DNA from 4 places in the Bacillus sp. P4_D3 genome. Region 1 is predicted to be linked to each of the others. Evidence: riboswitches for the same ligand, from Rfam matches in the RefSeq annotation. Region 1 holds a riboswitch; each other region holds the start of a gene.

Region 1 (7,409 bases):
ACCGCCACCGTGGCGAGCGTATCCACCGTAAGTATCAACGATGATTTTACGTCCTGTTAAACCAGCATCACCTTGTGGTCCACCAATTACGAAGCGGCCAGTTGGGTTAATGAAGAATTTCGTTTCTCCATCCATTAATTCTGCTGGAACTACAGCTTTAATTACATGTTCTTTTAAATCGCGATCGATTTCTTCCCATGTAACATCTGGATGATGCTGTGTAGAAATTACAATTGTATCCACACGTACAGGTTTACCATTTTCATCATACTCAACTGTAACTTGCGTTTTTCCATCCGGACGTAAGTATGATAATGTGTCATCTTTACGTACTTCAGTTAAACGACGAGCTAATTTGTGAGCAAGCGAGATTGGAAGTGGCATTAATTCTTGTGTTTCATTACATGCGAAGCCAAACATTAAACCTTGGTCTCCTGCACCAATTGCCTCAATCTCAGCGTCAGTCATTAGACCTTCGCGTGCTTCTAGCGCTTGGTCAACACCCATAGCGATGTCAGCAGATTGCTCATCGATAGATGTTAAAACTGCACAAGTTTCTGCATCGAATCCATATTTTGCGCGTGTGTAACCAATGCCTTGAATTGTTTCACGAACGATTTTTGGAATATCTACGTAAGTAGAAGTCGTAATTTCCCCCGCTACCAATACTAAACCAGTTGTTACAGTTGTTTCACAAGCTACACGTGCATTTGCGTCCTTTGCTAAGATCGCATCTAAAATTGAATCAGAAATTTGGTCACAAATTTTATCTGGATGTCCTTCAGTTACAGACTCAGATGTGAACAGATGACGTTTTTTTGTCATGTGGTAAACCTCCCTACAGTAATTGTATATATTGTACGGAACTCATCCTTAATTTGCCACAAACTGCGACATACATTTATTCTCCCACACAAGCATACAGAAAAACCTTTCCTACTTAACATAGAGGAAAGGTTTAATTTGCTACTTGCATACTGCTTTTTGCCCTTTGCTCTTATCGTTCGAGACCGTTAGCCTCGCACAGGTTTTAGCACCTATTCACCTGTATTTACCACTACAAGTGAGGTTGCTGGGCTTCATCGGGCCTGTCCCTCCGCCAGCTCGGGATAAGAGAGTATCCGTCCCAACCTATACTAAAGAAATGATATTCATTTGTCAATTAATATTCACATTTTCCTGAAAGTTTTTCTCAATACGCATAGAATGAAATATTAATAAGGAAATGATACATTCACACAAACAAAAATAAATAAATAGTATACATTATTTATATAATTGTGTTATACTCTTGATGGGGATTACGAGAAATATTTCATTAAATGAAAAGGATGGTATATAAATATGAGTACTGTGAATGTCCAAATTGGTTTACATGAATTATTGAACGGAAGCAATGCACAGATTCAATTAAGTGTTCCGCAATTAGTGGAAAAAGTATTAATGCGAAACGAAGGGAAATTAACTTCTACTGGTGCCGTTTCTGCTTCAACAGGAAAATACACAGGACGTTCTCCTAAAGATAAATTTATTGTGAAGGAAGCATCGGTTGCTGACAAAATTGCTTGGGGAGCCGTGAACCAACCGATCTCTGAAGAACATTTTAATAAATTATATATAAAAGTTTTAGAATACTTAAAAGAAAAAGAAGAGTTATTCATCTTCAAAGGATTTGCTGGCGCTGATCGCAACTATCGCCTACCAATTCAAGTTGTTAACGAATATGCATGGCATAATTTGTTCGTACATCAATTATTTATTCGTCCAAATGAAGACGAATTAGCAACTCACGAATCAGAGTTCACAATTGTTTCTGCACCAAACTTCAAAGCAGATCCAGCAATTGACGGTACAAATTCTGAAGCATTCATTATGGTTTCATTCGAAAAACGTATCGTACTAATCGGTGGTACAGAATACGCTGGAGAAATGAAAAAATCAATCTTCTCTATTATGAACTTCTTACTACCTGAACAAGACATTCTTTCTATGCACTGCTCTTCAAACGTAGGCGAAGAAGGCGACGTAGCACTATTCTTCGGTTTATCTGGAACAGGCAAAACAACATTATCTGCTGATCCAAACCGTAAATTAATTGGTGACGATGAGCACGGTTGGTCTGATAACGGTGTATTCAATATTGAAGGCGGTTGCTATGCAAAATGTGTAAACCTTTCTCATGAGAAAGAGCCACAAATCTTCGATGCAATCAAATTTGGTTCCGTTTTAGAAAACGTTGTCATTGACGGTCAAACACGCATCGCCGACTATAACGATACTACTTTAACAGAAAATACACGTGCTGCATACCCTATGCATGCGATTGACAATATCGTACTGCCAAGTGTTGCAGGACATCCAAATACAATTATTTTCTTAACTGCTGATGCATCTGGCGTATTGCCTCCAATCAGTAAGTTATCAAAAGAGCAAGCTATGTACCACTTCTTAAGCGGTTACACTAGTAAACTAGCAGGAACAGAGCGCGGTGTTACATCTCCGCAAGCTACATTCTCTACTTGCTTCGGTTCACCATTCTTACCGCTTGATGCATCCCGTTATGCTGAAATGCTTGGTGAAAAAATCGAGAAACATAATGCAAAAGTATTCTTAGTAAACACTGGCTGGACTGGTGGCGAATACGGTGTTGGTAAACGTATGAACTTAGGTTACACTCGTGCAATGATTCAAGCAGCACTAAGCGGTGAACTTGCTAAAGCTGAAACTGCAAAACACGACATCTTTGGCCTTGAAGTACCTTGTCACGTTCCAGGTGTACCTGACGAAGTATTAATGCCTGAACAAACTTGGGCTGATAAAGATGCTTACAAAGCGAAAGCAATTGAGCTTGCAAACGAATTTAAAGAAAACTTCAAAAAATTCGATAGCGTTTCTGAAGCTATTATTAACTTAGGCGGTCCAATCGCTTAATTACAAATTTTCTGTTGGAATAACCCTTTTACTCATATGAATAAGTGTCGTGTAACCGTAAAGTTCCGCGTACTCACCGACAAAACCCAATGCGGCTTAACGGTTACACACACTTACATAAAAAAGAAGCTTACGTTAAAAACGTAAGCTTCTTTCTATATCTTATATAAAGTGAAACTTTAATCTCTTCATCTATCGCATACCAATACCCATAAATTTACAGAAAATTCATTTTATAATCATTCGTTTGTAGTTTCCCATGATATAATTTACATATACAGGAAAGGGTGAGGCCTATGAAAAATTTTTCTCGTACAGGAAAAATTTTATTCAGTTATGGAGCGATTCAAATGTTTTGGGGACTTGTGATGCTTAACGTTAATTTATTTGAGCATACAAGTGAAACGATAAAATACATTATTCTAATTATCGGAATAGTTTGTTGTATTGTATCCAACTTTTTTAAAGAACCTAAGAGTCATACTACTAAGTGATTTCATATTAACTTATTGGAAGCGGAAACCTATATTTTATACAAAGTTACGCTTCCTGTTGTACTATCCACCGCCGGATCCTCTATTCCATCTAAAAAAGAAGCCCTTTTAGCCCTTTATTAATTCTTCTTCATCCTTCATACTATAATACCCTAAATTCACAACGATTAAGAAATAACCACCCAGAATCCCTACTGCAAATGCCCACATTACCATATGATGCTCAATTTCGTACATAATAATAGCACCCAAAATGGCAGCTGCAAAGCGGTTAAACATACCAAGCGTCGGCGCTTTTGTCTTCTTTACGATACTATCTCCAAGTTTTTCGATACGCCTTCCTAAAATCCAAACACAATACATGCTTACAATAAGTCCAATTCCTGCACCTAGAAAATGTGCTGAAAACGGTGTTAACATCCAGCCTAATAACAGAATACCTAGTAGATAATACGATTGAATTTTAAACGACCTTAATGACATACTAATCATGTTGTACTCCCCTTCAATAGTTTTTATCTATCCAACCAAAGCTATATAACTCATTTCTTTCGAGTCCATGCTACTTAAAATCTATTTCATTCAAATTAAAAACAACATAAACTGTATGTTTATGTTGTTAAAATGCTTTTAGAAAATAATATTATACAAGATTTATAATGTAGAATCCCTCATAAATGTGACGTTTTTCCAAACATTTTTCGTCCATTTATGAAAAAAGTGATATCAATCTATGAACATACGGATATGATGTAATAAGCACAAAAATAAAGGGGGCGTCTAATGGTTTATTTTTTAATGGCTCTCATTCACCTCATTGTCCCTGCACTTATTGGACTTTCCTTGTATTGGTACACGAAAAGACATAGTATTTTCTATGCTGTCCTCGGTGTTCTTCTTCCAGGTATTATTCTTATTACACTCTTCCGTATTCCATTTTTAAATTTAATTCCACTTATTACTGCTATCTTGTTTCTCATCTTTTTACCAAAAATAAAAAAATAGGAAAGCAGATCATAGGTAATCTGCTTTCCTATTTTGATATAGGTTCTTGTACGGTAGAGTGCGCTTCTATTTTCTCCGATTTCACAAACCATAGACCGAAGAAAATGATAATTCCACCGATTATTTGTTGAAACGATACATATTCATTTGCCCATACAGCTGCAAATAAAACAGCTACAAGCGGTGTTATATACATATATACCATCGTATGTGACGCACCAATTTTTTGAACACCAACATACCACATCACTAAACCGAATACTGTTACAAAGAAAATAGAATATAGTAAAGCAAATAGTGTCATTCCGTGTGTAATGTGAAATGGCATGACAAATACATGTGGACCACTTAACAATAAGAGCGGAATCGCTCCAACTAATGTAGACCATGCAGTAACACGTAATGCTGAGTATTTTTTAATAAGCGGTCCTGCTAAAACGGGATAAAGTCCCCAACATATTGATGCAATAAGTCCAATCCCATTTCCGTAGAAAGAACTAGCGAGTGAATGCCCCGCTACTAAAACTAATGTAGCACCAATAAAGGCAATCATGGAACCAACTAACTTTCGAGAAGAAAATTTTTCTTGTTTCAAGAAAATCGCAAATAAAGTTGTAAAAATAGGTGAAATAGAAATGAGTAAAGAGGCATTTGTAGCGGATGTATATTGTACAGTTTCCATAAATAACGTTTGATACAGTACAATACCTACCGTGCTAACGATGATTAATCTTGGTATATCTTTTCGCTCCATATAAAGTGACTTTTCGATAAAGAACGTAAGTAATAACAGTAGTGGTGCTGCTGCCATCATTCGAACTGCAGTAAACTCAATCGCCGTAAATTCTAAAAGTCCATATTTCGCAATCGTATAGTTAATCCCCCAAATAATAACGACACTTAAAATTAATAACTCAATTCCCCATTTTCTCATGCGCAATCCCCTCCACAAAGAGAATTATACGGAAAATTCAATCACGTGTACATTTCATTATGTGAAAAAATCTTTTTATTGTATGAAGAACCTTATCTTAGTAAATGAAATTTTATAGACGATTTTCAAAGTATATCAGCGATTCGAAAAAGAATATCGACTTATCAATAAGAAACGACAATAGTATCACCCTATACTATAAAGAAAAGGCAGCTCCAAATTTTTTTGGGGCCGCCTTTTCTTTACTATACTCGAACATGTAACTTCATATTCGGATTATAAAACTGGCTTGGGCTCTTCAACTGAAAAGTCCCTCCAACTTCATGCCAATCAACTGTTAACTTATCATCCATAAATACAAGCTTTGTTCGATCTGCAATAAAGTTTAGTACGCTTGATTCAATATCTACATCGCGCTCATCTTTCTCTGAAACGGCTACTAAATCAATAATCCCGCTCATAACACAACCGCAACCTTCATTATCGTAAAATAATTTTATATATTTCGCTTCATTTGGAATCGTATCCATAATCTTTTTATATGCTGCTTCTGTTACAGTAACGTACATGCGTAAATCTACATCCTCTCTTCTCGTATCCTTTATATATTGTACCACCATTTTTCTTAAAATTTATATACAGAAAATTAAGACTAACATACAATGTATGTGGTAAAGGATGCCATATCACTGATGTTCAAACTACAGCGATATCCCATTTTCTTAAGTCTATTAGGTAGCTTTTTTATTTCTAGCGGAATGATATTACAACACATACTTCCCTATTCTCCTTCTATTGGCTGGATTCTAGGTTTTATTTGTTTTACATCCGCTTCTTATTTTGCTATGAAAGACAAAAACAACTAACAGGATACGAATTACCTTAAGGAGGATAACCAAACATGCCAGCCTTAAAAGAAATAGAGCAATCACTAAATCATTTATTCCAAATTGAAAAATACGGAAAAGACAGTTCCTTTAGTCGGTTCATTCCAGCCACATATGATCAGATCCAATTTCCATGGCAACAATTTTTCGAAGCAAATTTTGTGGAGCTATTTAACGGTCTTATGATACGAGGTGCCCAAAATGTAAACACAGTATTTTTAGCTGTCTTCCCAACTGATGATATTCTTGAAACATTCATTTCACAATCCATGCCAGGTGATTTACTCTTTATGCACCATCCACTTGTGATGGAATGCGGTGATCCGCTCGGGAAATCAGGGAGAGGCTTTATTCCAATTCCACAAAAATATTTGCAGGCAATAAAAGAGAAACAGCTTTCTATATATACATGTCACGTTCCAATGGATTTTCATCAAACATATGGAACTAGCATTTCAATTGCAAAGGCACTTCAAGCTAACGTAATTGACGGATTTGCTTACGGTGGTCCAGAGCAAGAGCCAGTCGGTCTTATTTGTGAAATAGATGAAACATCAACAGAAGAACTCCAAAAACGTTTAAAAAAACTCTTCCATATTCCTTACACAGACTTCGAAGGTAAACAACATGATTCCATCAAGAAAATTGCAATTATCGCTGGCTGCGGCGATGTCGTATCTTTAATGAAAGAAGCAGAAGAAAAAGGCGCTGAAGCGTATATTGCAGGAGAAATCCATTGTCATATTGATAACGAATACGGTAAGCATAAGTATTCACTTATTATGGATTACGTCAAAGAAACGAATATGTCACTCATCGGTGTGTCACACTCTGCCTCTGAATATTTAGTGAAAGAGACATTGATGTATGATTGGTTTAAAGAGAATTTTGATGTAGATGTTACTTTGATTCCACAGGAGAAATGGTGGTTATAAAACCTTAGTTATCAAACATCCCCCTCTATTGAAATTCCGTACTTCCATCCAAAATGAAAAGGGAAATCACTCTAAAGAAAGTGATTTCCCCTTTTTAAAATACCCACCGTTAAATCGGCAACATAATCTCAACAGTCGTTCCAACTCCAACTTCACTTTCAAAGTTCAATTTACCGTGGTGATCTTTAATAATTTTTTCCGTAACTACTAATCCTAAGCCTGT
Region 2 (8,985 bases), on a different contig from region 1:
TATCACGCCCATGTACATTTACACTTAATGAACCACCAACAGTAAAAATATTTTGAGATTGCATCACTTGAACTGCAAGACCATATGGATTGATTTTCTTTTGAATGTCATTCCATGTGACACCGCTTTGCACCCTAATCCTCTTCTTCTCCGGATCGAATTCTAATATTTCATTATACCCTTTCATATCAAGCATCGTACCGTTCGGATAATACGTCTGCCCGCCTTGGCTATGTTGCATACCTGCAATAGAAATCTTCTCTCCAGAAACATTTGCATCTTGCACTAACTTTTTTAATGAACTTTCATCCTCAGCATTTTCAACACGTTTAATTTTCGTTGGAAGCAACTTTCCTACATCGCTCATAATAGGATGTTCTAGTTTCTCTTTATATGTATATATAGAAGTCGCGAGCAACACTGTATATACTACAATGACAACTGCTATCTTTCTTTTTTTCAAATGGCACTCTCCTTTTCTAACGTTCTTCCTCTTCATATTTTACCTATTTTCCTTTAAAAAAGTATTAACAAAAAAGAGAGCGACCCTTTATTTTAGGTCCCTCCCTCATCAAGACTGTTACTTTGCTGCTGGCAGCTGTATTGGCTCAAACTTTTCGTACGATGTATATTTTGCATTCGTAATAATGTGTGCCTTATCCTCACCATTACTACTCATAATCATATCTATCTTCGCTGATTCATATTTAAAATCTTTTGTAATGATATATTCTGCATCCACTTCTTCTATCTTTGCATTTTGTGCTTGTAGCATTTTCTTCTGCGTTTCATCCATGCTAGCTAGCATGCTCTCTGTTTCTTGCCCTTTTAATATAAACTTCAGCTTATATTTATCTCCGCTTTTCTCCATCTTCATTTTATCTAAAACTACTGCTGGCACTTCTAAATTATCTATAATATCTTGAGTGACTTTCATCCCGCCAGCATTTAATTGCTCCTCCGGTACAGATATAACTTCTCCTGTTTTAGGATTTTTCACCTGACCAGCAACTTTACCATCCACAGCATACACTACAACATCTGTACCAGAAACATTCATTTCAGAACGCGAATTCTTTTTCTTTGGCTCTAATTGCATTTTAGCCTTTAGTACATCCATCTCTGTTCCTTCAGCTTTTATCCCTACATCATATGCCATCGTTACATGTTCTTCATTTTTAAAAGCTTCATTCGCTTTCTTGAAAACATCCTTCGCTGCTAATTCCTTTTCTTTCTGCATGGCTTCTTTTTTCGGTTCATCCGTCTTTGTTGTTTTCTCATTACTACACCCTGCACCTAAAATAACTGCAAGGACTAAACTAGAGGTTAAAATAAGTTTTTTCATAATTCTCCCTCCTTTCCAAAAGGGTATCATCTATTTTCCTTTTAAATCTATATAATTTTTAATATTTCTATTTAACTTTATTTCTCGAATAACAACATGTTTAAAGAAATACTTAAATATGTTGTAAATAAAAACAACTAAATTCAGGAGGTCATTATGAAAGCAATTATTTGCACAAAGTATGGGCCGCCTAATGTTCTCAAACTTCAAGATTTAGAGAAACCTACTCCAAAAAAGAATGAGGTATTAGTTAAAATTCACGCAACAAGTGTAACAACTGGAGATTGTAGAATGCGCGGCTTTAATAGCCCCCTTTTATTTTGGATTCCTATGCGGATTATATTAGGTTTTAAAAAACCAAGAAAACCTATACTCGGCGTGGAGCTATCTGGTGAAATCGAAGAAATAGGAACAGATGTAACTCAATTTGAAAAAGGAGACCAAGTTTTCGCATTAACAGAGCTTAATGTCGGTGGTTATGCAGAATATACATGTGTACATGAAAGCGGATTGATATCATTAAAACCTACCAATGTGACGTATGAAGAAGCTGCCGTTATTCCTTTTGGCGGAACTTCAGCATTACACTTCCTGAGAAAAGGACGTATAAGAAAAGGGCAACAAGTACTTATATATGGCGCATCTGGTTCAGTAGGAACAGCTGCCGTACAACTTGCTAAATATTTTGGCGCGACCGTTACAGCTGTTTGTAGTAATTCAAATTTTGAACTAGTGCAATCTTTAGGAGCTAATCACGTAATTGATTATACGAAAGAAGATTTTACAAAGCGGGCTGAACGCTACGATATTATATTTGATGCAGTTGGAAAAATTAAAAAATCCCATTGTAAGAAAGCATTAACCGCTAACGGTAAATACGTGTCGGTCAATGGAACGATGGCAAAAGTGAGCAAAGAAGATATGCTTCTACTAAAAATGCTAACGGAAGAAGAAAAATTAAAGCCAGTTATTGATAAAACTTACCCGTTAGAAGAAATTTCAAAGGCTCATACGTACGTAGAGACCGGACATAAAAAAGGTAATGTTTCTATTACCTTAAAATAAAATATATTCAGAAAATAACATTGACAATTCTTTTTGTAAGATTTACTATTAGTACCATATTTAAAAACTACATACACATACTCTTATCAAGAGTGGCGGAGGGACTGGCCCGATGATGCCCGGCAACCGAGCTTATAAAGTATAAGCTAAGGTGCTAATTCCTGCAGAACGATTTTCGTTTTGGAAGATAAGAGAGGAACCTATTTCGTCTATTCGGCACCTCTCTTATTTTTGAGAGGTGCTTTTTATTTTGGAACGTATATTAAGGGGGAATTATAGATGAAAAAGGTATTAGTAAGTATTGTAAGTGGAGCTGTATTGTTGTTAGGCGCATGCGGTGCTACTTCTGATAAAGAGGTAAAAGCATTAGATGAGAAAAAGATTACCGTTGGTGTAACAGGTGGACCGCATGAACAAATTTTTGAAAAGGTGAAAGAAGTTGCAGCAAAAGATGGCCTCCAAATCGATGTAAAGGTATTTAATGATTATGTAGCACCAAACGTATCTTTAGATGAAAAAAGCCTCGATGTAAATAGCTACCAAACTAAATCTTATTTAGACGTATTTAAAACTGAACGTAATATGAAATTAACTGAAGTATTTTCCACAGTAACATTCCCTATGGGTATATACTCTAAAAACTTAAAAGATATAAAAGAATTAAAAGAGGGCGACGCAATTGCTGTCCCAAATGATCCAACAAATGAGCTTCGTGCTTTAAAGCTATTTGAAAAAGCAGGGGTTTTAAAAGTGGATCCAAAAGCTACAGAAAAAGCGACTGCAAAAGATGTAATTGAAAATCCGAAAAATTTAAAGATTGTTGAATTAGAGGCATCTCAATTACCAACGCAGCTAGGTGAAGTGAAGGCAGCTGCGATTAATACAAACTTTGCATTAGGTGCAAAATTAAGTCCAGCAAAAGATTCGATTTTCCGCGAAGGAAAAGATTCACCATATGTGAACTGGGTCGTTGTTCGTACTGAAAATAAAGATGATGCAGTTATAAATAAGTTAAAGAAAGCTTATCAATCTAAAGAAGTAAAAGATTTCATTGAGAAAAAATTCGATGGTTCTATTTTACCGTCTTGGTAGGAGCTGACTATAATGATTGAATTAAAAAACGTCTCCAAAGTATTTACAACAAAAAAAGGGAATGTTGAGGCCCTTAAACCAACTTCCCTTAAAGTAAAAAAGGGCGAAGTATTTGGAATCATCGGATATAGCGGCGCTGGTAAAAGTACATTAATTCGCTGTGTAAATTTATTAGAAAAACCAACGACAGGAAATATCATTGTAAACGAACAAGATTTAACAACCTTATCGACAAAAGAACTCGCAAAAGCGAGACAAAAGATCGGCATGATTTTTCAAGGATTCAATTTACTTAAAACCGTTACCGTTTATGAAAACATCGCACTACCCTTACGTCTATCTGGTCTTCCCAAAAATGAAATTGAAAAAAGGGTAGAAAAGTATTTACGTATTGTTGATCTTTTCAATAGAAAAGATGCCTATCCAAGTGAACTTTCTGGTGGTCAAAAACAGCGTGTAGCGATCGCTCGCGCACTATCTCATGAGCCTGAAGTTTTATTAAGTGATGAAGCAACGAGCGCATTAGATCCGGAAACGACCGATTCTATTCTTGATTTATTATTAAAGATCAACGAAGAAATCGGAATTACGATTTTGCTAATTACACACGAAATGAATGTCATCCAGCGTATTTGTGACCAAGTTGCTGTAATGGAACATGGATCTGTCGTTGAAAGTGGAACAGTGAAGGACATTTTTACAAACCCACAACATGTAACAACGAAGAAATTTGTAAATAGCGCATTTGCAGCTAAAATTCCAGAAGAGGTACAGAAAGAGCTACAAAGTACTGGAGAAATCGTAACACTTTCATTTATAGGAACCGCTTCAGGAGAACCCGCGTTAGCTATCGCTACAAAACGTTTCCACGTATATCCTAATATTTTATCAGGCAATATTACGCAGTTAAAACATGAGGCATATGGGAAACTGGTCGTTCATATGCAAGGTGAAAAAAGTGAAGTACACCGTGCCTTATCATTTTTACAAGAACAAGGAATTATCGTAGAAGGAGGTAGAACAGATTATGGGAAACAAGTCCTTTTTGGATGAGTGGGGTAACGTAATATGGGAAGCAACAATTCAAACATTTCAAATGACATCTATTTCACTACTTATATCTATCCTTATTGCATTACCACTCGGTGTCACACTTGTTTTAACGAGACCTGGTGGACAGCGAGAAAATAAAATTATCTATCCTATTCTTAATACAGTTATTAATATCATTCGTTCTCTTCCATTTATCATTCTATTATTCTTCATTTTACCTTTTACAAAGTTTCTAATGGGAACGTCCATTGGCGTGCAAGGTGTTATCGTACCACTTGTTGTCTTCACAGCCCCTTATATTGCACGTTTAATGGAGACAGCTTTACTAGAAGTAGATCGTGGTGTTATTGAAGCATATCAAGCGATGGGAGTTTCTACTATTAAAATCATTTGGCACGTCATGGTTAAAGAAGCTCGTCCATCTCTCGTACTTGGATTAACAATCGCAACGATTGGCTTAATCGGTGCAACAGCAATGGCTGGACTTGTAGGTGCTGGAGGCCTTGGTGATCTCGCATATCGATTCGGTCATTTACGTTACGAACCTGAAGTAATGTATGCAACAGTCTTTATTTTAATCATTCTTGTTCAAGGATTACAGTCATTAGGGAATGGTATAGCACGAAGATTGAAGAAAGATTAAAAAGAAGGTATCTCACTGAAATGAGATACCTTCTTTTTATTTATAAATTTATCTCTTAAATCCACCTTCTGAATGAATAACCTGCCCTGTAATCCATCCGGCTTCTTCGCTCACTAAAAACTTAATAAGCCTTGCTGCATCTTTCGGTTCGCCTATTCTACCAAAAGGAAACATCGGTTTTAATCCTTGCTTTATCTCTTCTGTCATCCATCCTGTATTAGTTGGACCTGGATTAATTGCATTCACTGTTATCCCTAGATGGGCCACTTCTGCTGACAACGTACTAGTGAGCGCATCGATAGCTCCCTTCGTTGTTGCATACGCTAATTCTCCAGCCATAGGCCCTTTAAATTGCCCCGAAGTAATATTAACAATTCTACCGCCGGATTTTTTATCAAATCCTTGAGCAAACTTACTACTTAATAATGTAGTGCCGCGAACATTTACCATATAATGTTTATCTAACTCTTCAGCAGTTAAATTGGAGAAATCATTATTCGTAGAGTACGCTGCATTATTAATTAATATATCAGGGTACCCCATTTGTTCAGTAACTTTATTTATAAGTTGTTCCGGCGCATCATTCCGAGTTAAATCTAACTCCATACTTGATACTTCAACACCGTTCTTTATCAGCTCTTCTTTTAATTGTATTTGTTCATTTTGATCAACGCCCCAAGGCATCTCTTTATCATAATTCGTCCAATACGTAAAAAATATATCGTATCCTGCTTCAGCTAATTCTTTACAAATCGCTGCCCCAATACCATCTAGACGACTAACACCTGTAACAACTGCTACTTTATTTTTTAATTGATTCATTATATACTCCTCCAAATTAAAGGACGCATATTTTATATGAGAGATATAAATTTCCCGACATAGGTATCTATCCTTACAAAAGGGATGTACAAGCCAAATATGCAGTCCTTGAATGATTTATAGACAGTTAAATAAACCCTCGCTAATGAGAGAGAAAAATTCATCTATCCAACTTCTAATCATTACAAGTTCATCCACATATCGAGTCTTTGCCCCCTCTCCATATATCTCTATTATTAGTCTACCAAAATAGATGAAATGTTACAAAAAATAAAACAATTACTCACAACCTATCTTCGTTCACATTTCCTCCATTGTGAATTTATTCACAATGGATATATAATAAACATGTAAATAGAATACTGGAGGGATTTCAATGGTTATCAATTTTTTAAGAACTGATAAACGGGCTACTTTCATATTATTATTTTTACGACTTTACATAGGATATGCATGGCTTGCTGCTGGAATAGGAAAAGTTTTTGGACAATCTTTTGACGCAAGTGGTTTTCTAAAAGGCGCTATCGCTCAAGCATCAGGTAGTCACCCTGCAGTACAAGGCTGGTGGGCAGATTTCCTTCAACATTTTGTTCTTCCAAACGCAGACCTATTTAGCTTTTTAGTTCAATGGGGAGAAATTTTAGTAGGTCTCGGTTTGATTTTAGGTGGATTAACAAAAACAGCTGCATTTTTCGGAATCATAATGAATCTTTCATTTTTATTAAGCGGAACTGTTAGTGTAAACCCAAACCTGCTTATTTTAACTATGTTCATTTTAGTTGCAGGACAGAATGCTGGATGTATTGGATTAGATGGTTATGTTTTCCCAAAACTTTTCAAAAAAAATAACCGTGAAGCATATAAATTAAGTAAAACTGCATAAGAACAGTTCATCTTTGAAATATCAAATAATAAGAAACACGATCATTTTCTCACATAAAGTGAAACTTTAATCAGTGGGGTTTTGTTCATCCCCCACTGATTATTAGCCCTCACCAATTGGGCTTTTACGGGCAGCCCGACTCCCACCTAACTTCTTTGCTCCAGTCGAATTTTGAGGTGGGAGTTTTACTGCCCGTTAATGCGGGATAAAACGAAACCGAAATCTATAATCAGATTTCGGTTTTTTGATATACAATAAATCACCTAAACTATTCACAATTCGATATAATACAAATTTATCTATAGAAGTAATTTATATTTATATAAACGTTAGGCTATCTGAAAATCTAATAATACGTATACTTGCAGATGAACCAGAAGCAAGAGCTACAATCACAAGCTAAATATGAAAAAAGCTTCCTTATGACGACTGTTTCATCCTTATATATCCTGTGAGAATATCCATTATAAAGCCCTAAAATCTTTCATACTTTCTCCTAGAATATAGTGTGAAAACCACATCAAATTCTGCTTCATAATAGCCACATGAATTCCTGGCTGGTCAGAACTATATGCCATTCCTTTAAATATAATTAATTCTGTATCAACTTCCATATCTCTTAATCCTTGATATAGCTCATATGCATTTAGAATTGGAATTCTTGCATCCTTTTCGCCATGTTGGATTAAGGTAGGCGTACAGGCTGATTTAATATACGTCATTGGTGATGTTTTCGTATATATCTCTGGATCATTCCATGGAGTATTTCCTAAATGCATCCTAATGAAGTAAGGGATATCTGTATTCACATAATGGGTACTCCAGTTAGTAATTCCACCTCCAACTGAAATAGCTTTAAATCTATTACTAAATGTAGAACAGAAAGCTGATATATATCCCCCGTTGCTCCATCCCATAACCCCTACTCTATCTTTATCTGCAATCCCTTCTTCAACTAGTTTATCCACTCCAGATATAACATCATCGTAGTCAGCAATTCCCTGTTTTCTATAGTTTGCTTTTAAGAACTCATTACCATAACCAGAACTTCCTCTATAGTTTGGCTCTAAAACGATAAAACCTTTTTCGATAAACTGCTCAATCGGATATTTCTCATTAAAACAGTCTGAGAATATCGGAAAAGATGCCCAAGCTGGACCACCATGGATTACTACTAATAAGGGATATTTTTTATTGGCATCAAACTCTACTGGGGTTGATAAAACACCCTCTATTTCAAGACCATCCCTACTTTTCCATGAGATTATTTCCCTGTTACTTTTCAGTTTTCCTTTAAAAAAGCTAGTTTCATCCGTTATTTTTTTATCGTCTAAATAGATTTCAAAGGTTTCATTTGTTATAGCTTTATTATAGGATATATGATTTCCATCCTTTGTTATAGAAGCATCCATTATAAAGCCATCTACTTTGTCACTTAACATTTCCACAGTGCCATCCTCACATAGCAATCCAATACGATAGTTAGTTTTATCCTGCCATCTAATTAAAATCCCCTTAGCTGTCCACTGTAATGGCATAACCGTACTATCAAAGTTTGTTAGAGGCTGAATTACCTCTCCAGTATTCATATCATATATCTCTAATGTACTTTCTTGTATATGGTTTCTATAGTAATCCTTCTCTCTTATGCTTGCTGAGTAACATATTTTGCTGCCCTCAGGAGAAAAGCAAACGCTCCCGCCCAACAACTTATCTACATTCATCTTTTGTAGTTCCTCAGCTTCAACATCTACTATGTATAGATCACCATTCATATGATCGTTTAGGCTTGGTGTAGCCATAAATACAACCTTTGTCCCATCATTTGAAATATCAAAGTTATGTATATAAAAATCCTTATCCTCCGTTAATTGATAAACACCGCTAATTTCTCGTTCCCCTTTATCATTTTGTATCACTTTTTCTATTTCAATGTAGTATAAACAATTATTCTGGTGTTCCTTACCTATATGTTGAAAATCTCCATATAGTTCCTTACGTTTCTTTATCTCCTCGCATTCTTTTGACTGCGCAACATAATAAAAACCCTTGCCAGTAGGCTCCCATTTAAAATTACTGACC
Region 3 (7,112 bases), on a different contig from region 1:
TCAACAGCTCCTAGACTAACCGCAAAAACAGGCAGTTTAACTTTTGATAAGAATTGGCGCAGTGCATCTTCGGATTGTAAGGTGAAAGATAAAACAGCCCCAGCCGATGTTGCTTGATTTTGTTGAATACTATAACCAAGATGTGATTGTAATCCAGGGTAATAGACATTTTGAACTTTAGAGTGCTCTTGTAAAAAATGTGCGATTTTGTTGGCACCTGCAGCTGAATGTTCGAGACGTACATGCAATGTTTTAATGCCGCGAAGCACGAGAGAACAATCTTGCGGTCCTAAAATAGCACCAAAAGCGTTTTGTAGAAAGCCGAGCTTTTGAGCAAGCTCTTCATCTTTTACGACAGCTAATCCGGCGGTGACATCACTATGACCAGCAATAAATTTTGTTGCACTATGAAGAACAACATCGGCGCCAAGATCAAGTGGCTTTTGAAATAGTGGTGTCAAAAATGTATTATCAACAAAAGTAAGAGCATCAATAGATTTTGCAAGATTAGAAACAGCACGAATATCTGTCACTTTTAAAAGTGGGTTAGAAGGTGTTTCTACATAAAAGAGCTTCGTATTTGGTTTAATGTTTTCTTTTACTTCTTCCACATTGGTCATATCAACAAATGTATGTGAAACACCATAACGGGAGAGAACTTCAGTAACAATTCGATAAGTGCCTCCATATACATCTTCTGAAATAAGAACATGGTCACCTTGTGAAAGAAGGAGAAATGCAGTAGAAATGGCTGCAATGCCTGATGCAAAGGCGAATCCTTTTGTCCCGCCTTCTAATAAAGCAATGATATCTTCAAGAGCTTCACGTGTTGGATTTCCAGATCTACTATAGTCATACTTTCCGAAAGCATCTACATCAAACTGATGAAATGTTGATGTGTTATAGATGGGAACGTTAACAGCTCCTGTATGTGAGTCATGCTTGTATTGATTATGCAGTAAAAGTGTATCTATGGAATAGCTCATATTTTTACACCTTCTTTTACAAGTTTAATTGCTTGCTTTAAGTCTTGAATTAAATCATTGCTATTTTCGATGCCGACTGAAAAACGGAGAAGACGATTACACACACCGCGTGCTGTTCGAATATCTTCTGGAATATCGGCATGAGTTTGCGTTGCTGGATAAGTCATTAAACTTTCGACGCCGCCAAGACTTTCAGCAAATGTAATTAAGGATAAAGATTGTAAGAAAGGATTAATCCAAGTTTCATCTTGAAGGCGAAATGAAATCATACCACCTCTTCCTGGATAAAATACATTTGTCACACCATCTTCATCATTTAAATAAGCAACAATTGCATGAGCGTTTTCTTCATGCTGTTTCATGCGGAGTGCTAAAGTTTTCATCCCTCGAATTAATAGCCATGAATCAAACGGGCTTAAGACAGCACCAGAGGCATTATGATAATGAGCAAGCTCCTCGCAAAGAGATTTCCCTTTCGCAACGACAAGTCCGCTTAGTACATCGTTATGTCCGCCTAAATATTTAGTTGCGCTATGAAGGACGATGTTTGCACCTTCTGTTAATGGTTGCTGTATATAAGGTGTATAGAACGTGTTATCTACAATAAGAAGTAGTCCGTGCCTTTTCGCTACACTTGCTACACTTACGATATCAGTTACTTGCATTAATGGATTAGTCGGTGTTTCTATGAAAATAGCCTTCGTTTGAGATGTGATTGCTTGCTCAATTTGTTTAATAGATTGTGTATCTACGTATCTACATCGAATATTCCACTTGTCTTCATGTTCGGAAAATAGACGATATGTTCCTCCGTATAAGTCTTCGGATACGATAAGCTCATCTCCGGAACGGAATAGTGAAAGGACAAGGAGAACAGCCGCCATTCCTGAACTACAGGCATACCCTTGCTCACCGCTTTCTAAGTCTGCAATTGCCTGTTCTAAAAGACCGCGAGTCGGATTTCCAGTTCTTGAATAGTCAAAGCCAGTAGATTTACCAATTCCTTCGTGACGATAAGCAGTTGAGAAATAAACAGGTGGATTAACAGTTCCTGTTGTAGCTTCGCTACGGTTCCCGATTTGTGCTAGTTTTGTTTCGATTGTTGACATGTGAAAATTCCCCCTTTTTAAAGTGAACGACTAAGTGAAAATAAAAAAAGCCTTCTAAGAAGAAGGCTTTCGGATTGAATAGAGTCTTCTTCTCATCTGTCAAATCTTTCACAATTTGCTGGAATTAGCACCTTATTAACGAATGAATGTTAATGGTTGCTGAGGCGTCATAGGGCCAGTCCCTCTACCTCTCTAGATAAGAATGTTCGTATGAAATTTTTATTATGTTTTTAACTTTACAACAAAAGATAATTGAATTGCAACTTTATTTTAAATAATTTTTATTTTTCCGCAAGTGTCATTGACTTTTATTTTAGTGCATGCTAAATTTATAAAAAATTAACAAACATTGTTAAAAGGGGAACGTATTTCCTTTTAGCTACATAAATAAAATAATAAAGACAAACTCTTATTGAGAGCGGTGGAGGGAAAGGCCCTGTGAAACCCGGCAACCTTCAAACTAAATGTTTGAAACGGTGCTAAAACCTGCAAAACGTGTGTTTTGCATAATAAGAGGAGGAACAATTATGTCCCCCTCTTCAAAGTGAAGAGGGGGTTTTTTATATTGATAGAAATGAGGGAGATTCGTGAAATTACTAGATTTATTATCAAAAGGAGTTGTAATAGGTGATGGTGCGGTTGGAACGTTATTACATTCGCATGGTTTACAAAGTAGTTTTGAAGAATTGAATTTGTCTGACCCGGACTTAATTATATCGATCCATAAACAATATGTAGCTGCTGGAGCGGATGTTATTCAAACGAATACGTATGGTGCGAATGAAGCGAAACTCCGCATGTATGGTCTAGAAAATCAAGTTGTCCAAATTAATAAAGCGGCAGTGAATATTGCGAAAGCATCAGTAACAGAGCGGAATGCAATTTTAGGGACAATTGGAGGTATGAAACATATTGGTGCTGTTACAACGACTGATATAGAGAGAGAATTTATGTTACTTGAGCAGGCAGGTGCTTTACTAGAAGAACAGGTTGATGGATTACTATTAGAAACTTTTTATGATGAATTTGAATTATTGCATGCCGTTAAAGTATTGCGTAAACAAACGAATATTCCGATTGTTGCTCAGTTAGCGTTACATGAGGCAGGTACGACTCAAAATGGGAATGATGTCAATGAAATATTAAAACAGCTTTTGGATTACGGTGCCAATGTTGTTGGATTGAACTGTCAACTAGGGCCACTTCATATGACGGAAGCTTTCAAAATGATATCGATTCCTCAAAATGGCTATTTATCAGCATATCCGAATGCAGGTCTCCCGAATTATGTGGAGGGGCGTTACGTATATGAGGGAAGTCCAGCGTATTTTGAAGAGATGACACCAAACTTTATTGAACAAGGTATTCGTTTATTAGGTGGTTGTTGTGGTACTACCCCGGAACATATTGAAGGAATGAAACGTGCTATTGCAAATGTTGCACCTGTAATAGCAAAGGAGACGATTCAAAGGCCTAAAGTGGTCCATACACATGAGAAGCGTTCGAGAGCTCATGTTACTCTCGCAGAAAAGGCAAAGAAACAAACGACAGTTGTAGTGGAATTAGATCCACCGAAAACGTTAGACACGCAGCGTTTTTTTGAAGGGGCAAGAGCACTGAAAAGGGCTGGAGCGGATGCTATTACTCTAGCAGATAATTCATTAGCATCTCCTCGCGTTTCGAATATGGCTATGGGTGCATTATTAACGAAGCATGATATTCCAGTATTGACGCATTTAACGTGTAGAGATCATAACGTCATTGGACTACAGTCTCACTTGCTTGGATTATCAGCATTAGGTATGGAGGAAGTGCTAGCTTTAACTGGTGATCCAGCGCGCGTTGGTGATTTTCCAGGTGCAACTTCTGTATATGATTTGTCATCTATAGAGCTAATTAAAATGATTAAAGAGATGAACGACGGTCGCTCTATTTTAGGGAAATCAATTGGTCCGGCAACAAGATTTTCTGTCGGAGGGGCATTCAATCCTCATGTAAGGCATTTAAAAGCAGCGGTAAAGCGAATGGAACGAAAAATTGATGCTGGAGCTGAATATTTCTTAACGCAGCCGATATATGATGTTGCTTTAATAGAAGAAGTATATGAAGCGACAAAGCATTTGGAACAACCTATCTTTATTGGAATTATGCCGTTAGTAAGTAAGCGGAATGCAGATTTTCTTCATTTTGAAGTACCGGGTATTACGCTCCCTGAAGAGGTAAGACAAAGAATGGATGGACATAAAACGAAAGAGGCTGCTATCGAGGAAGGAATTCGTATTTCACAAGAGTTGATTGATGCGGCAATGAAATATTTTAACGGTATTTATCTTATTACGCCGTTTTTAAAATATGAAATTACAGAACATCTCGTGAAATATGTGAGAGAAAAGCAAGAAGTGAAAGAGGGTATTAATTGATGAAACGAATAGAAGAGAGATTACAACATGAAATTTTAATATTAGATGGTGCAATGGGAACGATGATCCAGCAAGAAGACTTAACAGCGGAAGATTTTGGAGGAGAAGAATACGAAGGTTGTAATGAATATTTAGTAAAAACAAGACCAGATGTGATTTTAAATATTCATAAAGTCTACATTGAAGCTGGAGCAGATATTATTGAAACGAATACGTTTGGTGCAACAAATATTGTATTAAGTGATTATGCATTGTCTCATTTAGATGAAGAGTTAAACGAAAGGGCAGCGTTTTTGGCGAAGCAAGCAGTCAAAGGAAGTGGGAAAGAAGTATATGTTGCGGGAGCGATGGGACCAACGACGAAAGCCATTAGTGTTACAGGTGGTGTAACTTTTGAAGAGTTAATCGAAGCCTATACAAGGCAAGCGAGAGGACTATTAAGAGGAGAAGTTGATGTATTGCTCGTTGAGACGAGTCAAGATATGCGTAATGTGAAAGCTGCGTACCTTGGAATTCAAGCGGCGTTTGAAGAACTAAACAAAATAGTACCTATTATGATTTCTGGAACAATTGAACCGATGGGAACGACTTTAGCGGGTCAAACAATCGAAGCCTTTTATTTATCGGTAGAGCATATGAAGCCATTATCGGTTGGGTTAAACTGTGCTACTGGTCCAGAATTTATGAGGGAACATATGCGTTCTCTATCTGATTTATCGGAGTGTTATATTTCTTGTTATCCAAACGCTGGTCTTCCTGATGAAGATGGGCATTATCACGAATCTCCGGCGTCACTTGCTGAAAAAGTAAAACGTTTTGCTGAAGAAGGATGGATTAATATTATTGGTGGTTGTTGTGGCACAACACCAGAACATATAAGTGCAATGAAATTGGCGCTTGCCTCGATTAATCCTCGTGAGCATCATGAAAGGGTTGGACATGGAATTAGTGGACTAGAAGCGTTGCAATACGATGATTCTATGAGGCCCCTATTTGTTGGAGAAAGGACGAACGTAATTGGATCGCGTAAGTTTAAAAGATTAGTAGCAGAAGGGAAATTTGAAGAGGCTGCTGAAGTGGCAAGAGCGCAAGTGAAGAAAAATGCTCATATTATTGATATTTGTATGGCAGACCCTGATCGTGATGAAATAGAAGATATGGAAAGATTCTTGGCAGAAGTTACGAAAGTGTTAAAAGTACCAATTATGATTGATTCAACAGATGAAAATGTTATGGCGAAAGCTCTTACTTATATTCAAGGAAAAGGTGTTATCAATTCTATTAATTTAGAGGATGGAGAAGAACGTTTTGAAAAAGTGACACCCCTTCTTCGGAAATACGGTGCTGCGATAGTTGTAGGGACAATTGATGAAGATGGTATGGCAGTTAGTGCAGAAAGAAAGATAGAGATTGCTAAAAGAAGCTATGAATTACTAACGAAGAAGTATGGTATACGCCCATCTGATATTATTTTTGATGCGCTTGTGTTTCCTGTAGGAACAGGTGATGAAGAATATATAGGTTCAGCGGCAGCGACTATAGAAGGAATTCGTCTTATTAAAGAAGCGTTACCAGAATGTTTAACGATTCTAGGTGTGAGTAACATATCTTTTGGTTTACCACCAGCTGGACGTGAAGTATTGAACTCTGTCTTTCTATACCATGCAACGAAAGCAGGATTAGATTATGCGATTGTTAACACGGAAAAATTAGAGCGCTATGCGTCAATTCCAGAGGAAGAAAAACGTCTTGCGGATGCATTATTATTTGAAACGACGAAAGAAACGTTAGAAAAATTCACAAACTTTTATCGTGTTGCCAAAAAGAAAGATATCGTTGTACAAGAAACGCTAACGCTTGATGAACGACTGGCAAATTATATTGTAGAAGGTACGAAGCAAGGACTACAAGAAGATCTAAGTCTCGCGCTTACAGAAGGACGAAAACCTCTGGATATTATTAATGGTCCACTTATGACAGGAATGGATGAGGTGGGGCGATTATTTAATGGTAATGAGCTTATCGTTGCTGAAGTATTGCAAAGTGCTGAAAGTATGAAAGCTGCCGTAAGTTATTTAGAGCCACATATGGAATCTAGTGATAGTGCGAAAAAAGGGAAAGTATTATTAGCGACTGTAAAAGGTGACGTACATGATATTGGGAAAAACCTCGTTGAAATTATTTTATCAAATAACGGATATGAAATTATTAATTTAGGAATTAATGTTCGTTCGGATCGAATTGTTCAAGAAGTACAAGAAAAGAAACCTGATATTATTGGTCTTTCTGGTTTGTTAGTAAAATCAGCGCAACAAATGGTAACGACTGCCGAAGATTTAAAAGCAGCGAATATTGATATTCCAATTGTTGTAGGTGGTGCAGCACTAACGAGGAAATTTACAGATAATCGTATTTCGCCATCATATAAAGGGCTTGTATGTTATGCAAGTGATGCGATGACAGGTCTTGATATTATTAACAAATTACAAAAAGAAGAAGAACGTGAAAAGATGAAGCGAGATAAAAAGGAACACCATCTTCATGTTGTGAAACAAGAGGAGAAGAAAATAGAAATTCCCGCAGTAATTGAGCCATTA
Region 4 (8,985 bases), on a different contig from region 1:
TTTGAAAATGGGACACTGATGAAGAAAATATATGCATTTCATTCGGTTGAATATTTATATACGGAATTAAAGTAGGCGGCAAAGTTTTTGCCGCCTCGACATATTTCTTGGGAAATATGTCGACATGCGTGATAGATACAGTATTTGTCGAGCGAAAGTAACAGGATTGCTCTTTAATAAGAGGGAATGGTATGTAATAGAAAGTGATATGAGGGATGTGGTTTAGGATGAAATTATATTCTTTGCTTCAATCATTTGTAAATTACGCTAATGGTCAATATCATTTAGAACCGCTTTTAAGGCAAGGAGAAAGAACTGTTAATTTTCGTTTTGGAGATGAATGCTGTTCGTTACAAATTTCAAGAGATTATATAGAACTTTTGAAAGAGGCGAGAGGAACGGAACAAATCGTTTGTTTAGAGGAAGAGGATGTACAAAAATTAGTGACTGGAAATATGAGGTTGCAAACGTTAATGAGTGATGGACGGGTACAATATTCTGGAACGTATCGAACGATGTTATTAGTTGAATCGATGTTTCATATATGTAAACCGATGTCAGTCGGGGCTTAAAATTCTGAAGTTTCTTTTTTTGCGAAAATTTCTGTTGACACGGCGTGTGGATATTGATACAATTCAATTCATAAAATATAGACAATTTCATAAATTTTAAATCAGACGAAAATTTAATCTGATTTCTCTTATTAAGAGAGGTGGAGGGACTGTGCCCTGTGAAGCCCGGCAACCGTCAACTTATGTTGAAATGGTGCCAATTCCTGCAAAGCAAATGCTTTGAGAGATGAGAGAGAGGGATAATGTTGTTATATACGCATATAAACCTTTCTGCTTCTCTAGAAGCGGAAAGGTTTTTTGTCGTTTGAATGCGGAGGACATTCAAATAATAAGAGGAGCTATAACGATGGACTACACGCATCAAAAATAAAAAAATGCGGAGTCTATCCAAAGTTTTTATGAAATCTAGCTCCAGCGGCTAGAATGTTCGATGGCTTCGCTTCTTCCTATGAGGCAAAAAGCGCCTCTACGTCAGAAGCTCCATCCACTTTACATTCTAAACGAGCCGCTTACGCTTTTTAAACAAAAAAGGGGTGATACACCATGATTCTATTAGAGAATGTAAAGAAAATATATAAGGCAAAAAGCGGTGATGTCACTGCTGTAGATAACGCCAACTTACAAATAGAGAAAGGCGAAATATTTGGTGTTATCGGATATAGTGGTGCTGGGAAAAGTTCGTTAATCAGATTATTTAATCAGTTAGAGAAACCAACTTCTGGCCAAATTACAATTGCGAATCGTGTGATTTCAGCGATTACTGGAAATGAACTTCGTAAGGCAAGACAAGAAATCGGAATGATTTTTCAGCATTTCAACTTACTTTGGTCACGAACTGTGCGTGAAAATATCGCATTCCCACTTGAAATTGCAGGTGTCGATAAGGCAGAGAGAAGAAAACGTGTCGATGAGTTAATTCATCTTGTTGGATTAGAGGGAAGAGGAGACGCGTACCCATCTCAGCTAAGTGGTGGACAAAAGCAGCGCGTCGGGATTGCAAGAGCGTTAGCTAACAATCCACAAGTACTTTTATGTGATGAAGCAACGTCAGCTCTTGATCCGGAAACGACAGATCAAATTTTAGATTTATTATTAGATATTAATAAGCGTCTCGGCTTAACAATTGTATTGATTACGCATGAGATGCACGTTATTCGCAAAATTTGTAATCGAGTTGCTGTAATGGAGAAAGGGAAAATCGTAGAAACGGGTCCAGTACTTGACGTATTCCGTAATCCACAGCAAGATATTACGAAACGATTTGTACAGCAGTTAACTGATTCTGAAGATACAAATGAAACGATTGAAAGCTTAATTGAAAAATATCCAGATGGAAAAGTAATTCGTTTGCAGTTTGTCGGTGAAGCAGTAGAAAGACCGGTACTTCAAAGGTTAATGCAGCGCGGTGATATAGAAGTTAGCATTTTGCAAGGAAATATCGCACAAACGAATAACGGCTCTTACGGAAGTTTAGTCGTTCATTTAAATGGTGAAGAAACAGCGATCCAGCAAGCAATAGAAGGGATTCATCAAGATCAAGTAGAGCTGGAGGTGATTGCACATGGATAAGTTAATTGCAAATGTTGATTGGAATCAAATGTTAGAAGCAACTGGTGAAACGTTATATATGACGGCAATCGCAGCGCTTGCCACATTTGTTTTAGGACTTATTTTAGGACTATTACTCTTTATGACAGCGAAAGATAATTTATGGGAAAATAAAGCGATTAATACGGTGATTGGAGCGTTCGTAAACATTTTTCGTTCTATACCGTTCATCATTTTAATTATTTTATTAATTCCATTCACAAAGATTCTTCTTGGAACAATTCTCGGAGCGAGTGCAGCGCTGCCAGCTTTAATTATTGGAGCGGCACCATTTTACGCGAGAATGGTTGAAATCGCACTTCGTGAAATTGATAAAGGTGTAATTGAGGCTTCAAAAGCAATGGGAGCAAAAACAAGCACAATCATTTTGAAAGTATTAATTCCAGAATCGTTACCAGCGTTAGTATCGGGTATTACGGTAACGACAATTGCTTTAGTAGGCTATACGGCAATGGCAGGTGTTGTTGGTGCTGGTGGCCTTGGAACACTTGCTTATTTAGAAGGGTTCCAGCGAGGAAATAACGATGTAACAATCGTTGCGACAATTTGTGTATTACTAGTTGTATTTTTCATTCAGTGGATTGGTGATAGTTTAACGACTCGAATAGATAAAAGATAATGAAAAACGGGAGGGTATTTCAAATGAAAAAATTATTACTTACAGCACTTATTACAACTTCAATTTTTGGTCTAGCTGCTTGTGGTGGGAAAGATAAAGATGAAAAGAAACTAGTTGTTGGTGCTTCTAACGTACCTCATGCGGTTATTTTAGAAAAGGCAAAGCCATTACTTGAGAAAAAAGGAATTGAGTTAGAAATTAAAAAATTCCAGGACTACGTGTTACCGAATAAAGCGTTAGCGGATAAAGAATTAGATGCAAACTACTTCCAGCACATTCCGTATTTAGAAAAAGAAATTAAAGATAAAAAATATGATTTTGAAATAGCGGGGAAAATTCATTTAGAACCAATTGGCGTGTACTCTCAAAAATATAAAAGCTTAAAAGAACTTCCAGACGGGGCGACAATTCTTATGAGTAATTCTGTTGCTGATCATGGACGTGGTTTAGCAATTTTACAAAAAGAAGGAGTTTTAAAAATTAAAGACGGAGTAGATCCAGTTAAAGCGACTCCTAAAGATATTGCAGATAATCCGAAAAACTTAAAGTTCAAAACGGATATCGAGCCTGGTTTATTACCACAAGTGTATAACAATAAAGAAGGCGATGCGGTTCTAATTAATTCTAACTATGCAATTGATGCGAAATTAAACCCAGAAAAAGACGCGATTGCAATTGAAGGAAATGATTCTCCATACGCAAACGTAGTAGCTGTTCGTAAAGGTGATAAAGATAAAAAAGAGATTAAAGCTCTTATAGAAGTGCTGCATTCTAAAGAAATTGAAGATTTTATTAATAAAGAATATAAAGGGGCAGTTGTTCCTGTAAAAGAATAATCGTTTGAAGAAGGGCTGGTGTATGCCGGCTCTTTTTTCTAACTACATAACTATAGGGGAGAAGGGGACATCATATGAAAAAGATTATACTGTCAGTTGTTACAGCGCTGTCTGTATTTACATTAGCTGCTTGCGGGGGGAAAGAGGAAAATAAGCTTGTTGTCGGAGCTTCTAACGTGCCGCACGCTGTTATTTTAGAGAAGGCACAGCCGATATTAGAGAAAAAGGGTATTAAATTAGAGATTAAAAAATTCCAGGATTATGTGTTACCGAATAAAGCGTTAGCGGATAAAGAAATTGATGCGAACTACTTCCAACACATTCCGTATTTAGATAAAGAAATTCAAGAAAAAGGATATAAAATTGTAAACGCAGGAAAAATTCATTTAGAGCCAATGGGCATTTATTCTAAGAAATATAAAAGCTTAAAAGATCTTCCAGATGGAGGAACGGTTATTATGAGTAATAACGTTGCAGAGCGCGGACGTATGTTAGCACTATTGCAAAAAGGCGGCGTTATTAAATTAAAAGACGGTGTTGATATCGTTAAAGCAACAGTGAAAGATGTTGTAGAAAACCCGAAAAATTTAAAGTTTAAAACAGATGTAGAACCTGGGCTTTCACCGAAGCTGTACGAAAACAATGAAGGTGATGCTTTATTTATTAATTCAAACTACGCAATTGATGCGAAATTAAATCCAACAAAGGATGCAATCGCAATTGAAGGATCAGACTCTCCTTACGCAAATATTATCGCAGTTCGTAAAGGTGACGAGAAGAAAAAAGAAATTAAAGAGCTAGTAGAAGTGCTACATTCAAAAGAAATTCAAGATTTTATTAACAAAGAATATAAAGGTGCTGTACTTCCTGTGAACGAATAGGTGCTGGAAAGGGCTGGGAATAACCCAGTCCTTTTTTCTTTATATATATAAGAAGAAAGGTGTATCATAAGAGGATGTAAAGGAAATACTTATATACATTTGTGAAAAAATTGTTACATTTTCTTAGTGTTTGCGATATCATTTTATTTGCTATAAGATTAGAATGAGAATAAAATGAGAATATGAACGTTTTAGTAATTTTTAAAATGTATATAGAGGATTAATGGAGGTATTGAGATGGCTGGTTCTACATTAACGGTTAAAGACTTACACGTATCAATCGACGGTAAAGAAATTTTAAAAGGTGTAAACCTTGAAGTAAAAGGTGGAGAAATCCACGCAATTATGGGACCTAACGGAACAGGTAAATCAACTTTATCTTCTGCGATTATGGGTCACCCAAAGTATGAAGTAACAGAAGGTAGCATCATCATCGACGGTGAAGATGTATTAGAAATGGAAGTAGACGAGCGCGCACAAGCAGGTCTATTCTTAGCAATGCAATATCCAAGTGAAATTAGCGGAGTAACAAACGCTGACTTCTTACGTTCTGCAATTAATGCACGTCGTGAAGAAGGCGAAGAAATTTCTCTTATGAAATTTATCCGTACATTAGATAAAAACATGGAATTCCTAGAAATGGATCCAGAAATGGCACAACGTTACTTAAACGAAGGTTTCTCTGGCGGTGAGAAAAAACGTAATGAGATTCTTCAATTAATGATGATCGAGCCAAAAATTGCAATCTTAGATGAAATCGACTCAGGTCTTGATATCGATGCATTAAAAGTTGTATCTAAAGGTATTAACCAAATGCGCGGCGAAGATTTCGGTTGCCTAATGATTACGCATTACCAACGTTTATTAAACTACATCACTCCAGACTTCGTTCACGTTATGATGAACGGTCGTATCGTTAAATCTGGTGGCCCTGAGCTTGCACAACGTCTAGAAGCTGAAGGTTATGACTGGATTAAAAAAGAATTAGGTATTGAAGACGAAACAGCAGAGCAAGAAGCGTAAGAGAGGAGCATAAACATGACAATCGGTACATTACCTTTCGATCAAGAAACAATCCGTCAGCGCGCAAGCGAAGTAAACGAAGCTGCTTGGTTGACTGAGTTCCGCTTACAAGCTCTTGCACAAGCAACTGAACTTCCAATGCCAACGCCTGATAAAACGAAAATTGAAAAATGGGACTTTATCGGAAAAGGCGACGCTGCTAAGCAAGAGCCTGTAAGTTCTTTAACAGAGCTTCCAGAAGCAGTGAAAAACTTAATCGATGAAAATAACAGCGTATTAGTGCAACGTACTGGTACAACTGCGTTCGTTTCTTTAGCAGACGAAGCGAAAGAAAAAGGTGTTATTTTTACAGACATCGTAACAGCTGCAACAGAGCATGCTGAACTAGTACAAAAGTATTTAATGAAAGACGGCGTGAAAGTAGACGAGCATCGTCTAACTGCACTTCATGCTGCATTAATCAACGGCGGTGCATTCGTATATGTTCCGAAAAACGTTGTTCTTGAAACTCCACTTCAAGCTGTATTCTTAGTAGACGGCGAAGAAGCTAACGTATATAACCACGTATTATTCGTAGCTGATGCGAACAGTACTGCAACATATGTAGAAAACTACGTTGCAAATGAAAATGCTAAAGGTATTGCAAATATCGTAGCAGAAGTAATCGTGGAACAAGGCGCACAAGTGAAATTCGGTGCGGTTGATCTATTAGCAAAAGACGTAACAACTTACGTTAACCGCCGCGGAATTGTTGGACGCGACGGCCGCATTGATTGGGCTCTAGGCCTTATGAATGACGGAAATACAATCTCAGAGAACGTTACGAACTTAATGGGCGACGGATCATATGCTGATACAAAAACAGTAACAATTGGTCGTGGTAACCAAACACAAAACTTTACAACTAAAGTTGTTCACTTCGGTAAACACTCTGAAGGTTGGATTTTAAAACACGGTGTACAAAAAGATAGTGCAACATCTATCTTTAACGGAATTGGTAAGATTGAACACGGTGCATCTAAATCAAATGCACAACAATCTTCTCGCGTTCTTATGTTAGATGAGAACGCTCGCGGTGATGCAAACCCAATTCTTTTAATCGATGAAGATGATGTAATGGCAGGTCACGCAGCTTCAGTAGGCCGCGTAGATCCATACCAATTATACTACTTGATGAGCCGTGGTATTCCAAAACGCGAAGCAGAACGTTTAGTCATCCATGGATTCTTAGCACCTGTAGTAAATGAGCTTCCAATTGAAGGAGTAAAGGCACAGCTTGTTGAGGTAATTGAAAGGAAAGTTCGCTAATGAATATTCATGAAATACGCAAACAGTTTCCAATTCTTGATCAAAAAGTGAACGGCAAACAACTTGTATATTTCGATAGTGCAGCAACTTCTCAAAAACCAATTCAAGTCATTGAAACGTTAGAACGTTACTATAAAGAATATAATTCTAACGTGCATCGCGGTGTTCATACGCTCGGTACGAAAGCTACCGACGCGTATGAAGGTGCACGTGAGAAAGTTCGCAAGTTTATTAATGCGAAATCAATGGAAGAGATTATTTTCACGCGCGGAACGACAACTGCATTAAATACAGTAGCAGCTAGTTATGGTCTTGATAATGTAAAAGAAGGCGATGAAATCGTCATCTCTTACATGGAGCACCATAGTAACATCATTCCGTGGCAACAAGTTGCGAAGAAAACTGGTGCAACTTTAAAATACCTTCCGCTTCAACTAGACGGTACAATTTCTTTAGAAGATGTTCGTCAAACAGTTACACCGAATACAAAAATCGTTTCTATCATGCACGTTTCTAACGTACTTGGAACGATTAACCCTGTAAAAGAAATCGGAGCAATCGCACATGAAAACGGTGCAATCATGATCGTTGATGGAGCACAAAGTGCACCTCATATGAAAGTGGATGTACAAGATTTAAACTGTGATTTCTACGCATTATCTGCTCATAAGATGTGCGGACCAACAGGTGTCGGCGTATTATATGGTAAGAAAGAATTGCTAAACAATATGGAACCAATTGAATTTGGTGGTGAAATGATTGATTTCGTAGACTTACAAGAGTCTACTTGGAAAGAGCTTCCGTGGAAGTTCGAAGCAGGTACACCGATTATCGGTAATGCAATCGGACTTGGTGCGGCAATTGATTTCCTAGAAGAAATCGGTCTTCATAATATTGAAAAGCATGAACATGAATTAGCGCAATACGCTTTAGAGAGACTATCAGAAGTAGATGGCGTTACAATTTATGGTCCAAAGCATCGCGCTGGTCTAGTTACATTTAATATTGAAGACGTACATCCTCACGATGTAGCAACTGTATTAGATGTAGAAGGCATTGCGGTTCGCGCAGGACATCACTGTGCACAACCGCTTATGAAGTGGTTAAAAGCTTCTTCTACAGCACGTGCGAGCTTCTATTTATATAATACAAAAGAAGAAATTGATACATTTGTTGAATCACTAATCAAGACAAAGGAGTATTTCACAAATGTCATTTAATAATTTAGATACGTTATATCGTCAAGTTATTATGGATCATTATAAAAATCCTCGTAACCATGGCGTGTTAGAAGATAGTGTTACCGTTAACTTGAACAATCCAACTTGCGGCGATCGTATTCAACTTACGATGAAAGTAGAAGAGGGTATTGTACAAGAAGCGAAGTTTGAAGGCGAAGGATGTTCAATTTCAATGTCTTCAGCTTCAATGATGACACAAGCAGTAAAAGGAAAGAAAATTGAAGAGGCTCTTAAGCTTTCTAAAATTTTCTCTGACATGATGCTAGGAAAAGAGTATGATGACAGCATTGATTTAGGAGATATTGAAGCATTACAAGGCGTATGCAAGTTCCCGGCACGTATTAAATGTGCAACATTAGCGTGGAAAGCGTTAGAAAAGGGCTTAAACGAAGATAAGTAATGTTAAAGGTTCCTAAAAACGAGGTTATATAAGGAGGGACACACCAACATGGCGAAGCAACTGCCAGATATCGGCGATTATAAATATGGTTTCAAGGATAAAGACGTTTCGATTTTCCGTGCTGGACGCGGTTTAACAAAAGAGATCGTTGAAGAGATTTCACGTATGAAAGAAGAACCACAGTGGATGTTAGACTTCCGTTTAAAATCACTGGATAAGTTCTATGAAATGCCAATGCCACAATGGGGCGGCGACTTAAACGACTTAGATTTCGATGAAATTACGTACTACGTAAAACCATCTGAGAAATCTGAGAAGTCTTGGGATGAAGTACCTGAGGAAATTAAAGCGACATTTGATAAATTAGGTATTCCTGAAGCTGAGCAAAAATATTTAGCTGGTGTATCTGCACAGTACGAATCTGAAGTTGTATACCACAACATGAAAGAAGACCTAGAAGATCTAGGAGTTGTCTTCAAAGATACAGATAGCGCATT

The links. Region 1 has a riboswitch for S-adenosylmethionine ahead of metK (methionine adenosyltransferase). Riboswitches for the same ligand answer to the same signal wherever they lie in the genome.
Region 2: linked by a shared signal. The riboswitch ahead of AC1DTM_RS04585 (MetQ/NlpA family ABC transporter substrate-binding protein) and the one ahead of metK (methionine adenosyltransferase) in region 1 are both predicted to bind S-adenosylmethionine.
Region 3: linked by a shared signal. The riboswitch ahead of AC1DTM_RS14150 (methionine biosynthesis PLP-dependent protein) and the one ahead of metK (methionine adenosyltransferase) in region 1 are both predicted to bind S-adenosylmethionine.
Region 4: linked by a shared signal. The riboswitch ahead of AC1DTM_RS01830 (methionine ABC transporter ATP-binding protein) and the one ahead of metK (methionine adenosyltransferase) in region 1 are both predicted to bind S-adenosylmethionine.

Annotation. Positions count from the first base shown of each region.
Region 1 covers NZ_JBFUIN010000022.1:14,397-21,805, reverse strand. The annotation lists gene metK (methionine adenosyltransferase) at 1-825, opposite strand, end outside; SAM riboswitch class I at 995-1,116, opposite strand; gene pckA (phosphoenolpyruvate carboxykinase (ATP)) at 1,345-2,931, shown strand; gene AC1DTM_RS06250 (hypothetical protein) at 3,228-3,425, shown strand; gene AC1DTM_RS06245 (ATP synthase subunit I) at 3,534-3,917, opposite strand; gene AC1DTM_RS06240 (hypothetical protein) at 4,209-4,430, shown strand; gene AC1DTM_RS06235 (DMT family transporter) at 4,459-5,364, opposite strand; gene AC1DTM_RS06230 (iron-sulfur cluster biosynthesis family protein) at 5,610-5,933, opposite strand; gene AC1DTM_RS06225 (hypothetical protein) at 6,027-6,230, shown strand; gene AC1DTM_RS06220 (Nif3-like dinuclear metal center hexameric protein) at 6,266-7,186, shown strand; gene AC1DTM_RS06215 (ATP-binding protein) at 7,296-7,409, opposite strand, start outside.
Region 2 covers NZ_JBFUIN010000013.1:27,710-36,694, forward strand. The annotation lists gene AC1DTM_RS04570 (FAD-binding oxidoreductase) at 1-463, opposite strand, end outside; gene AC1DTM_RS04575 (outer membrane protein assembly factor BamD) at 581-1,345, opposite strand; gene AC1DTM_RS04580 (NAD(P)-dependent alcohol dehydrogenase) at 1,502-2,410, shown strand; SAM riboswitch class I at 2,491-2,604, shown strand; gene AC1DTM_RS04585 (MetQ/NlpA family ABC transporter substrate-binding protein) at 2,690-3,502, shown strand; gene AC1DTM_RS04590 (methionine ABC transporter ATP-binding protein) at 3,515-4,555, shown strand; gene AC1DTM_RS04595 (methionine ABC transporter permease) at 4,530-5,198, shown strand; gene AC1DTM_RS04600 (SDR family oxidoreductase) at 5,247-6,020, opposite strand; gene AC1DTM_RS04605 (DoxX family membrane protein) at 6,397-6,903, shown strand; gene AC1DTM_RS04610 (S9 family peptidase) at 7,368-8,985, opposite strand, start outside.
Region 3 covers NZ_JBFUIN010000123.1:755-7,866, reverse strand. The annotation lists gene metC (cystathionine beta-lyase) at 1-986, opposite strand, end outside; gene AC1DTM_RS14150 (methionine biosynthesis PLP-dependent protein) at 983-2,095, opposite strand; SAM riboswitch class I at 2,185-2,298, opposite strand; SAM riboswitch class I at 2,502-2,611, shown strand; gene AC1DTM_RS14145 (bifunctional homocysteine S-methyltransferase/methylenetetrahydrofolate reductase) at 2,683-4,515, shown strand; partial or broken gene metH (methionine synthase) at 4,515-7,112, shown strand, end outside.
Region 4 covers NZ_JBFUIN010000005.1:13,328-22,312, reverse strand. The annotation lists gene AC1DTM_RS01840 (thioredoxin family protein) at 1-75, shown strand, start outside; gene AC1DTM_RS01835 (hypothetical protein) at 228-572, shown strand; SAM riboswitch class I at 698-805, shown strand; gene AC1DTM_RS01830 (methionine ABC transporter ATP-binding protein) at 1,116-2,141, shown strand; gene AC1DTM_RS01825 (methionine ABC transporter permease) at 2,134-2,799, shown strand; gene metQ (methionine ABC transporter substrate-binding lipoprotein MetQ) at 2,823-3,635, shown strand; gene metQ (methionine ABC transporter substrate-binding lipoprotein MetQ) at 3,710-4,516, shown strand; gene sufC (Fe-S cluster assembly ATPase SufC) at 4,754-5,539, shown strand; gene sufD (Fe-S cluster assembly protein SufD) at 5,555-6,847, shown strand; gene sufS (cysteine desulfurase SufS) at 6,847-8,067, shown strand; gene sufU (Fe-S cluster assembly sulfur transfer protein SufU) at 8,057-8,488, shown strand; gene sufB (Fe-S cluster assembly protein SufB) at 8,537-8,985, shown strand, end outside.